2 regions of the Paenibacillus sp. FSL k6-2145 genome follow, and region 2 is predicted to be linked to the other one. Evidence: riboswitches for the same ligand, from Rfam matches in the RefSeq annotation. Region 2 holds a riboswitch; the other holds the start of a gene.
The links. Region 2 has a riboswitch for thiamine pyrophosphate ahead of thiC (phosphomethylpyrimidine synthase ThiC). Riboswitches for the same ligand answer to the same signal wherever they lie in the genome.
Positions count from the first base shown of each region.

Region 1 (6,069 bases), 230 kb from region 2:
ATAATCGGTGTAGATTGTAACGTATTTACGCTCTGCATCCACCTCTGCCTGCTGTCTTCCAAAGCCCCCATTAATCCCCCATAATTTCTGGCCCGAATGTCGGTCAAGAGCATATATGGAACCTTCGTAGTAACCTCCGCTAAATCCACCGTCATCGCCTTTCATCAGGAGTACATCATCCGTGGCTGCTTGTAAAAAAGTGTAGTTAATATCCCCCTGGTTGGTCCATACCGGTTTCCAAGGGATTGTCATCGGCAGTGTTGTGCCATAGATTTTTGTTGTGAACCCATATTCATCCGCCCGACTGATGTTCCAATCGGAAACGACAGCATTTCGATTATCCTGTGCTAAATTCCAGCGTGTTCTGACCAGTCTGCCATTCTTGTTGAATGTGACCAGAAATTGCGCATCTTCCCGCTCATATCTCCAGGTCTGTCCAATACTCATTGAATAACCCGTGAAATTTAGATTGCTAGAACTCTCTTTCCAATCCGGCTCGCCTAACCACCCAGACACTTGTTTGGAGGTGGTTGCCTTGTTCAGCTTAATATCTGTCAGATGGCGTATAACCAAAGTTGGCAGCGATACCTCCTGATTAAACCAGCCATCAGCCATATTCATCCGCTGTTCTATAGCCTGTGCCTTGATCCAGAAGAGTCCTGGCCGATACGTAGAGGATTCTTTATTCCAGACTCGTGGGGCAATGGAGACCCCGTACCATCCTTTCCACTTTGCAACAATAACAGCCTTATCCGTTAGCGCTTTCTCATAAGACCAGGTTGTAGAACTATCTGGAGCCAGATACAGCTTACTGCCTGATTGGAGCGTGAAGCTTTGGGGAGCCGTTTCCGTCATGCTTCTGCTCTCCTTCAGTGCATACCAACTTGGCAGCCAAAAGTCTCCATGCTCGGTTGACTTAAGCTGTACCCACTCGCCTCGAACCGAGGCCAACGTATACTTTTCGTTTTTTGTTGTATAGTATTCAATCCCCAGCTGGTCAGCAGCCACACTGCCGTCCCTTCTGTTTTTGAACAAAGGTATGTCATTCATGAGTGTAACGGTATCTCCTTGTTTGTAGGCCAACTGTGTTGATGAGGCTTGGGAACTTGCACCCAAGGCTTGTGGCGTTGTAGCCAAAGCTTGTCCTCCAAAGGCGACCATTTTGGAATCCAGCAGCATCCATCCCGTCAACAGCATAGCTGATAATCCAGTCATGGTAATCCATTTGTACCCCGTTCTCTGCCAGTCAGGACCCGTCTTCACTCTCGTTCATCCCCATCCATTAGAAGTTATTTCCATATAGACGCTGTAAACAGGAAAAAGTTACCGGTTACCTCAATATATTTCTCTCTATCTCCCCGTATTACCTTACATCCACCATCGTAGCATGATAAGGAAAGGTAATCCCGATGTAATAAGCCGCTGTTAAGGTGAGGATATAATAAAATACAAACCACAGATCAGCTCGCGAATAGCCAATCTGAATGTAATACGTGCGGCTCGCGCCATCTATGAACCCTTTCGCTTCCATCGCTACCGCCATTCGCTGTGCACGGCGAATGCTCTGTGCCAGCAGCGGAATAGCGTAACGCTTGAGTGTACCATACACGTTCCAGCGAGAGCCACGTTGCCGTGTTCCACGTATACGAATAGCGTAACGGAGCGTCTGGAATTCATCCAGCAAAATCGGGATCATGCGCATCGCGGCCAGAAAGCTATAGGCATATTTTGCAGGAAGCTTCCATTGCTGCATCAGGGAATAAAACAGCCGTACCGGCTTGGTCGTGAGACCAAAGAATAACCCAGCCGCTGCCATGCTCAGCGAGCGAAAACCCAAGTGTAGACCGCGATAAAAGCTCTCTTCGGTTATGTGAATCAGTCCCCATTTATACCATGTGGTCTCGCCCTTACCAAACATCATCATACCTGTAGACGTGGAGATAAACACCAGAATGAATGGTGATGCGTACAGTATCAATTTATACCACGGATGACCTGTCCAGCACAGTAATAACATCATCGCCACAGCAACATTGGCCATTACATTCAGATTGTGGATAAGGATAACGATAACAAACATCATCGTCAGAATGATCATCTTTAATCCCGGATTGACGTTATGAAGCCAGGTTTCACGGTGAGGAAACGACAATTGCATCAGTTAACCTCCCCTCATCTACCGTCCAGATTCGGGTGCAATATCTTTTTACAATTTCACGATCATGGGTAACCATAACAATAGCTGTTCCCTCTCTCCGCAATTGCTCCAGTTGTGCTAACATGGCAAAAGTATTGCGGGCATCCTGTCCAAAAGTAGGTTCATCCAACAGCAGTATTCGCTGCTCTCTCACCAGTGCAGAGGCAACGCTCAAGCGTCGTTTCTGCCCCATCGATAATTGGTAGGGATGACGCTCGGACAGGTCGATTAATCCAAATTGATTCAACATATGATCAGTCCTGACAAGTCTTTCTTCCGTTGTAAGCCTGCCCCCCAGCAATGAGAATTCCACTTCTTCCGCGACGGTGTTAGTCACAAATTGAAACTCCGGGTTCTGAAATACAAACGCGATTTGATCTGCAAGCTGCTCCGTTTTGCCAGAAGGCTGGCCTTCAACCTCATAATGACCTGTTGTTTTCAGGATATTCATCAGAGATAACAACAATGAACTCTTTCCAGCTCCATTAGCTCCGACAATACCAATCCAGTCTCCATGCCATACTTTGGCCTGCTCGACCTGAATGAAGGGTGTTTTCCCACGCCATCCGGTGAACTGCTTCAAGTCCAGTGCAGGCTGATAGGTGGGTGATACAGGTGATAAGGATGAGACGTGAGATATGGGGGATATACCCGGTGTAACGGATAAGCCAGACGATTGCTGTGCTTCCAAGTTTGAGATGCCGTGATCCACACACACTTGAAGTTCTCCAAAAGCACTTCCCTCTTCTTCCTTAGCTGCCAGCTCTTGCTCCTCCCATATGCCTGGATACCAGATTCCATAAGCCTTCAGCTTGCCTCGTTCATCCGTGAATACCTGCTGCGCTGGCCCATCCGCCACAATCTTTCCTTCAGGTGACAACACAATGATGCGGTCGACCATATCCACAATCTTGTTTATTTTGTGTTCAACAATGATGATTGTTTTGTCACTGGCGATCCGTTTAACGGTATCCCACACTTGGGAAGTGCCCTCATCATCCAGCAGTGCAGTGGGTTCATCCAAAAACAATACCTCCGGGTCCATGGCAAGCATCGAAGCAATCGCAAGACGCTGCTTCATCCCCTGAGACATGGACTGGATCAATACACGATTCTGTTCAAAGGATAACCCCACTTGTTTCAGATAATATTCAATCAGAGCCGGCATCTTTTCACGTGGAATATTTCGGTTTTCCAGAACAAATGCGATCTCTTCATCCGTAAAGGACATACAGAACTGGGTATCCGGATCTTGAAAGACCACTCCTGCTTTAGCGGGAACTTGGATATCATCACATTTCATCGGAATCTCAACCGAACGTGGTATCAGACCGCTCAGAATTTGCAATAACGTCGATTTACCGGAGCCACTCGGGCCAAGCAACAGCACTTTCTCTCCTTGACGCACAGAAAGAGACAAGCCTTGAAATACCAAGGCTTTCTCTCCCGGGAACTTGCATCTTAGATTTGTCACACTTACCGCTTGCGAATTTCCCTCTCCGCTCATCTAATCCAACGCCTCATAATCCTGTTTGGATACCGGTCTGAGGGAGCGTGTTACACCGGTCAGTTCCAATGCTTTTGCGAGATAATAAGCGAACACTCCGGCAATCAAGATGCTTCCAATGAAGCGGAATCCGATAAATAACGTATAATTCCAGGCCGAGAGTGAATCAATATACCCGTATTGATAATCCAGCAAAAGCGAAGCCGCTGCGGCTCCTATGGCTGCAAGACAGGTGACAAACAGATTGGTTTTTCGATACAAAAATGCTGCGAAGAATATCTCGGCTCCCAATCCTTGCAACAGACCGTATACAAGTGTGGACATGCCCCATTCACTGCCCAGAAAGGCACTTACCGTTGAAGCCGCAACTTCGGCAAGAATAGCCACGCCTGGTTTACGAATGATAACAAAAGCAGACGTGCCCGCCATAAACCACATGCCGTAGATCATCTGCTCCGCATGAACGCCAAATGGTTTCATCAAGTCATATGTAGGTCCCCATATCTTGTAAATCACCCCAAATACCACTGCGATCACGATGGTTACCAGAATATCCGTTAGTTTCAATCGCTTGTTGCCTGCTGTTGTTGCCATGTTCTCTACGTCCTTCCTCTGTTCCCTGTGAGGGTTGTAAAAGTGTGTGTTCAAAAAGACTGGTTTTCAGTACCAAGAAGATGGGATGAAGCTAGAAATGGAGTAGCGGAGCGTAGGGAAAACTACGCGAGCAACGGACATTTCGGCTGAATTCCATCTTCGATGCTGATGATGCCGTCAGGCATCCTTCGTAATCAAAAGCAGACTTTTTGAACAACCTCTAAAAATAAACGAAAAAGCCTTCCCGGTTCCGGGAAGGCCTTACGCGCAGTATACAATCCTCACAATAATGTATCAGATGGATGTCGAAAATACGGAATATCAACAATTCCCTCTTCGCGCTGGCAGATACACCACCACAGTTCAAAGAGATCTGTTGTTCATCCACGTTCATTCCCATAATTCACCCTTACATATCGCAAATCCATGTTCTCTACGCTGGCATTACCCAGATCAGATGTACGGTCAGCGGCACAAGGCCACTCTCTCAGCCCAACTTCATTGAGCTCCCGGTTCACTTTTTTCATTGCTTCTAATGTACATCAGATGGGTATTTGTGGCAATCCCTAGAAAAAGCTTTATTTGGGGTAACAGGGAAAAGGACATCGGATGGTTCACTTTCCATAATATGAAACATTTAGGTTATGCAGTCCGTCTTAAACATTAGAAGGGAGATTGATAGTGATGAAAGATTACAACTCTGTTTGGCAGCTTAAAACATGGAAAATGGTCCTTGCCGCTTCGATACTCACCGCAGGCACGGCACCTGCCTTACTCTCATCCACTGTGGCGGAAGCCGCAGCAACCAAGCCTAAACCGACAGCTTATATTAACAATGTTCAAGCTCAATATGATGTTGTCATACGGCAGGGTATTACGTACGTGGCATTGACGGAGCTTCAATTCCTCGGCAACTATACGTTTGGTTACAATAACAAAACAAAAGAGATCAGCATTAAGACAGGCAGCGATAAGTATGTCCTTACACCTAACAGCAAAACAATGAAGAAAAACGGTCAGAATGCGACATTATCCTCAGCGCCGATTCTGGTGAATGGTAAAGCGATGCTTCCGCTCCGTGCCATCGGTGAAGCTTTTGGTGCCAATGTGCAGTGGAACCAGAAGGCCAAGGAAGCCTACATTTACACTACCGATGCTACGATTGTAAAAGAATATAACAGTTCCGATCTGACTGTGGCGCGTGAAGCCGCACTGCATCTGCCCCGCTTTTCTGAACTGGGACAAGCACGTCTGGACATTCGCAACCCTTTGGGTCCAGTGGATTCATCCATTGAATACATTTTTGAACAAGACAAAAAAGATCGTTTCTTCGTTGTTGAGGATAACGATCTAATTAGTTATTATATCCTTAAAAATGGAAGTGCCTTGCTACAGTGGCAGGCCAACATCAGCAAAAGTGCCGGAACCATCGGTGACCTGTTCTTTATTAAAACCAAAGCCGTTGCTGAAGCAGGGACTCGTCCTTCCGTAGCAGGTCAAACACTCGTATCATTCAAGTACTCTCGCATGCTTGAAGAAACCTTTTACGAAATCATGAACAAATTGGGCTCTATTGATACCGGTTCTGTTGTCCCCGAGAAAGGCAAAGTCATCGTTGGAGTTCCGGGAGAGAAATAATTTGAGCATCCTCTATAAAACATCACTCAGCAAAACTATACTATGACATCTGCATTACAGAGAGCGCCCTCTAAGTCATTGTGGCAATGACCTTGGGACGCTCTTTTTGGCGTTATATTTTATTACAAGCAAA
Region 1 covers NZ_CP150267.1:3,094,596-3,100,664, reverse strand. Annotated here, with positions in the region: gene NZ043_RS13775 (PQQ-binding-like beta-propeller repeat protein) at 1-1,263, opposite strand, end outside; gene NZ043_RS13770 (energy-coupling factor transporter transmembrane component T) at 1,364-2,158, opposite strand; gene NZ043_RS13765 (ABC transporter ATP-binding protein) at 2,133-3,704, opposite strand; gene NZ043_RS13760 (ECF transporter S component) at 3,705-4,298, opposite strand; TPP riboswitch at 4,713-4,821, opposite strand; gene NZ043_RS13755 (copper amine oxidase N-terminal domain-containing protein) at 4,983-5,936, shown strand.
Region 1: another riboswitch for thiamine pyrophosphate. It lies ahead of NZ043_RS13760 (ECF transporter S component); the one in region 2 lies ahead of thiC (phosphomethylpyrimidine synthase ThiC).

Region 2 (6,069 bases):
TACGTGAAGGATTACAGCAGATTGCTGAGCAGTATCCGGGTAAAACGGTAGTGGCAGCCCAACTATCTATGGCTCCCGCTGCTGCACAGGTTACAGTAGATCGAAGTATTCCGATCCATAGCCCGCTGGCATTGCTTGCGGCGTATTTGGAGAATAATTTGGGTGTGGCTCGATAGTAGTAGCGGGTTTGGAGTGAAATATTACAATCGCTAAAATCATGTGAAAACTACTATATTGCTTCCTTTTGCAAAATAAAAATGCTCTCGAACAAGAGCATTTCAAATGGTATAATCACTTTGTACAGCCAATTTGTGGTGGGAAATAGGCTTGCCTCCAGTGGGAGGTGATCCTATGAACTTCTCTTTTAACGACGTAATCGTGTTCGCGATGTTAATTATTGCGCTCCTGACATACATCGATCGTAAAAAGAAGTGACCCGCCACAGGTTGACGGCCTGACGGGTCACTTCATCTGAACTTGCTGCACTCGGAGGAATACCCACCGCAAATGCTGTGCAGGAGTAGCCATTGGCCTGGCTACTCTTATTGGTGTTTACTTACATTCATTTTATTAAACATCTGCTAGACAATCAACCATAATGCTGATAAAAAGTATCAGGAAGCTGATCAGTAAGATGAAGCAGACGACATAATAGCAGTATTCTCACCTACAAACGATGTCAGACTGCCCAGCTTGCGCTGTACCGGCGCTTAGGAACGTGTCCGATATTCCTCGGCCTTTTCCTGCATGCCCGCTGCTACAGCCTCATTCTCGGACAATCCTTTATCCGCGGCAAAGGCACGAATGTCCTGCGTGATGCGCATGCTACAGAACTTCGGTCCGCACATGGAGCAGAAATGAGCTTCTTTGGCCCCTTCTGCTGGCAGCGTCTCATCATGGTAGGACAGCGCACGTTCAGGGTCCAGTGACAGGTTAAACTGGTCACGCCAGCGGAATTCGAAGCGCGCCTTGGACAATGCATCATCCCGGCGTTGAGCACGTGGATGGCCTTTTGCCAGATCGGCGGCGTGGGCTGCAATCTTGTAGGCGATGACCCCTTCCCGCACATCATCCTTGTTGGGCAGGCCCAAATGTTCTTTTGGTGTAACATAACAGAGCATGGACGTGCCGAACCAGCCAATCATGGCCGCACCAATGGCGGATGTGATGTGGTCGTATCCCGGAGCAATGTCGGTCGTCAGCGGCCCCAGCGTATAGAACGGTGCCTCTTTACATATCTCCATCTGCAAGTCCACATTCTCTTTGATCTTATGCATCGGCACGTGACCCGGCCCTTCGATCATCACCTGCACATCATGCTTCCATGCGATCTGCGTCAGTTCCCCGAGCGTAGCCAGTTCCGCCATCTGAGCTTCGTCATTGGCATCGTAGATACTGCCTGGACGAAGTCCATCTCCCAACGAAAACGCCACATCATACCTTTTCATAATCTCGCAGATTTCTTCAAAATGGGTGTACAAAAAATTCTCCTGATGATGCGCAAGGCACCATGCTGCCATAATGGACCCACCGCGAGACACAATGCCTGTCATCCGCTTGGCGGTCATGGGGATATAACGCAGCAGTACACCTGCGTGGATCGTAAAGTAGTCCACTCCCTGCTCTGCCTGCTCAATGAGCGTATCACGGTACAACTCCCAGGTCAGAGCTTCCGCTTCGCCATTCACCTTCTCCAGCGCTTGATACAGCGGCACCGTACCAATCGGCACAGGTGAATTACGGATGATCCATTCCCGGGTGGTATGAATGTTTTTGCCTGTGGACAGATCCATCACCGTATCCGATCCCCAACGTACCGCCCAGGTCATCTTCTCCACCTCTTCCTCGATGGAGGAAGATACGGCAGAGTTACCTATGTTGGCATTGATCTTCACGTGAAAATGACGACCGATTAACATCGGTTCACTCTCCGGGTGATTGATGTTGGATGGCAGAATCGCACGTCCACTCGCCAGCTCCTGCCTTACAAATTCCGGTTCTACGCCCTCACGAATGGCGGCAAACTCCATCTCTGCCGTAATGACTCCCTGCCTCGCATAATGCATCTGAGTCACACAGCGTCCTGTCTGTGCTCGCAGCGGTTTGCCACGCAATCCAGGGTACTCTTCGGCTCCAGCTCTCTTCCCTCCGGGCTTTAGTCCGTTATCCTCCGGTTTAACCGTACGACCCTGATAAGCTTCAACATCGCCACGCTCTGTGATCCAGCGGGTACGCAGGGCTGGTAGACCTGCACGGATATCGGCATGAAATCCGGGATCGGTCATCGGCCCGCTCGTATCGTAGACACGTAGCGGTTCGTTATGCTCCACCCCTTGGGGAGTATTCGTGTCATGAAGGGCTATCTCACGCTCAGGTACAGCAATGTCCGGCCGTGAGCCCTGAATGTAGACTTTGCGGCTGCCCGGAAAGGGCTGAATCCGTCCGGCCGCTCCTGTTTCTTTTTCCACCTGCTGACCGTTATGTTCCTGCTCCATCGCTTGTTGTCCCGTTTGATTTCCTGTACTCATGTTCGCTTGTCTCCTCCTCAGTGTTCGTCGCTTGTTTGGTTGGTATCGTCATTAGCTTACTTACGTACCTGTCCCAAATCATGCGCAATGCAGAGAAGAAAGAGCGATCCTACGCCAGACCAGGGGAGACACTTTTCATGTACAGTTAACAACAGACGGAGGCTGCCACAGATCATGAATCTATGGTGACTTCTCTCTCATCATACAAGCCCACTTTCGCAGGTTATTGAAAAAAGAAGTCAATGGAGTACGCGCTATATCGCCCGTTCACTGTATATAAAAAAGCCGGTCCCCGAAGGAACCGACTTTTATGTCCATCACCAATAATGCACCTTCAATCAGCTCCTTAACGGAGACTACAAGGGTCACATCATGAGGTGGTTGAGGTCATATCGCCGATTACTTCCCTACGCTGGTATGATCCAGATCAGGTGCAAAGGGTCCGGAATCTCATGCGATTCCGTCTCAGTCCGGACAATTCGGACTCCCCCAGTAACGTTAGTAAGTTGCGGCTTACATAAGCCGCCGTTCATATTCAATGAAGCTGGCCCCGTAGGGCCGTCCATTACAGAGTAGCGCAACCGGAACATAAAAACAACCTTTATATTCCAAATGATCAAACTCCATTGGAGAAAAAAACTTACATAAACATCAGGATAACATGAGCCCCATCTGCGTAGCAGCATCCTTCAATACAGGTGCGTATTCATGCAATGTCTCCTGCGAGAGTCGACTGACAGGCCCTGAGACCGAGAGCGCAGCTGCAATATTGCCTCTGCGATCCATAATCGGTACAGATACCGCGGCAGCTCCCGGCTCACGTTCCTCATAACTCGTCGCATATCCGTTATCCCGGATATCTCCCATTTGCGCCAAATACACCGCGGGATCAATAAACACCGGCCATTCCGGGCCGTTCATCAGTTCTTCACGATCCTCGTCCGTGGCAAACGCCATCAAAACTTTGCTGGAAGCGCCCACAGACAGCGGGAGTCTAACACCAACGGGGGCGACTCGGCGAATCGCCTGATCACTTTGCACAGCCTGAATCCGTATCCGTTCACTCCCATCACGCAGGTACAGACTCACGGTCTCCCCCAATCGATCTCTCAGTCGCTCCATCGCAGGCAACAGCAGAATAGCAGGATCGTCACTGCGGGACATATGAGCTGACAGCTCCCAGATTCGGATGCCAAGTCGGTACTTCTCTGTTGCTGCATCACGGATCACGAACCCTCGATCCTCCAGCGTAGCCATCAAACGGTGCACTGTACTTTTGTGCAGGCCGATCTGGCTGGCAATTTCGGTGAGTCCTAGATCACTGCGTGTGGTAAAACATAATAATATATCCAGCGCCCGTTCCACAGCCCGGACGGTTAACTTGCGATCTTCCATGGCATAATGCCCTCCTCATGTTTCATCACATGAAACTTGGTTACATAAATTATATGAGAAACGGTCTCATCTGTAAACCAAAAAGAGCCAAAATCGAAATAGGCCAACCTGTAAATTTTTCCTTTTTATAAGACTTAATCCCCTGTAATTTACACACTAAGGTAATGTTACCCATATATCTTAAGAACTATATAACAATTGCGTAACAAATGCCCTCAATCAATTGACTTTGACTATACTGGAACATACGATAAAGATATATTACATTAAGATATCGCTCTGAAGCAGGCTCTGAAATCGACGCAATTCTCTTTTCATGTCGTTGTTATCTTCAACTGAACTTCAAAGGAGGGGCATTCATGTATCCAACATCCCAGAGCGAAGCCCCGCTGCAAACAAAAGTGTCCGATCTGCCCTCTTCCCTATCACCGAGGCTGATTCGGTTCAAACATATTATCGTAGCGTTGCTGCTCTCCGTTGTATTTTTTCTACTGTTTTGTTTTATTGCACTGCATGGTTACATCGCATGGGTATTATCCAATCCAACGGTAGCGCCGGTCTTCTCCAATCCGATGCAGGCCAAGAACATGAAGTACGAAGACATCACGTTCCCGGCAGCAGATGGCAGCCGGACGATGCAGGGATGGTATATACCTGCTGACAATGCTGCAAGCAAAACGATTATTTTCAGTCACGGCTATGGTGCCAATCGTGAAGAAACATGGGTACCCATGTATGACCTGGCACATTATGCCCATCAACTTGGGTTCAACGTGGTCATGTTCGATTATGGCTTCGCCTCACAGGTGAACAAAGCTGTAGCCACAGGTGGCAAAGCTGAGTCACAGCAATTGTTGGGTGCCATCCAGTTCGCCAAGCAGCGCGGTGCGCAGGAACTGGTTGTGTGGGGTTTCTCCATGGGTGCCGGTACGGCGCTTCAGACTGGGCTGATTACACAGGAAGTGGATGCGATGATTCTGGACAGTACGTTCCTGCTTGAGCCGGATACACTGTACCACAACATTCATAACCAGATCGATCTGCCGCGTCAGCCTACACTGGAGATCATGAAGCTGTTGTTCCCTGTTCTGAACGGTACCGGATTGCAACAGATTCCATACCAGGAAGTGAAAAAGGAAGATTATCCGTTCCCGATTTTCTTCATTCATGGTACGGAAGACGAGAAAGCGCCTTACCCGATTGCAGAGCAGCTCGCCGCCAACCAGACCAATCCGTACTCGGATGTATGGATTGTCCAGGATGCGCACCATGAGTTGATCTTCCGGGAGCATCCAAAGGAATATCTGCGCCGTGTCTCAACGTTCCTGAGTCATGTAACGAAGACAAGCAGTGACGATGTGCAGAACACGAATAATGGAGAATAATTAAATTTCAATCATCGAATTTTCCGTTGATTTTTGAGCCCCTCAGGGGCTCTTTTTTTTGCACTCATAGGACAACAGGCTCGCGGAATATACTCTTGGGACGCATGAATAGACAGTCTGCATGTAATGAATTTCATCTGAAGGAGGTTCAATATAGATGAATTGGTATGGATATGGTCACCTGCTGCCTCTGCGGACATTGGAGGAAATCCGTTTCTGGAAAGAGCAGGAGAAAGAACATACACTCGTCATTCGTGCCCTGGTTCCTGATCTGGAGCCCCCATACGTCAAGCTACTGGAGGAATGGGAGGCTACCTTTGCAAACAGCGAGCGAGTAGCCAATCAGCTTTTAAAACAACTATTGCCCGCAACCCATCCGCCTGCTCCCTACATCGTTCGTTGTATCGATCAACTTGTGTTGGCAGCTCGGCAGCAATCGAGAGAGTTCATCAAACAGCTGTATGTTCTTCTGGAACAAAGTGCTGCTGTGCAAGCTGTTCCGCTTGCCAAAGTACTTATTCTACATTTTATCCGCGAATCGGAGTATTTTCTGGGCGTATTGGATACGCTTGGCCAACCTGGCATCTTGCGCGAAACGGATTCGGAGCCGTCACTTTTTCTGGAAAATGCGCTGCATACGTCAGAGTCAGGAAGCATCCATCGCCAAGCTTCAGAAGCTCCAACTTCTCCAGAGGGAAATGTAAATGCACCTGCCGCTTCAGCTCAGATCCAATCCGCAACCATTCAACCGCCTTCTACCG
Region 2 covers NZ_CP150267.1:2,859,941-2,866,009, reverse strand. Annotated here, with positions in the region: gene NZ043_RS12795 (hypothetical protein) at 1-176, shown strand, start outside; gene thiC (phosphomethylpyrimidine synthase ThiC) at 711-2,495, opposite strand; TPP riboswitch at 2,916-3,029, opposite strand; gene NZ043_RS12785 (IclR family transcriptional regulator) at 3,180-3,923, opposite strand; gene NZ043_RS12780 (alpha/beta fold hydrolase) at 4,283-5,308, shown strand; gene NZ043_RS12775 (Fe-Mn family superoxide dismutase) at 5,466-6,069, shown strand, end outside.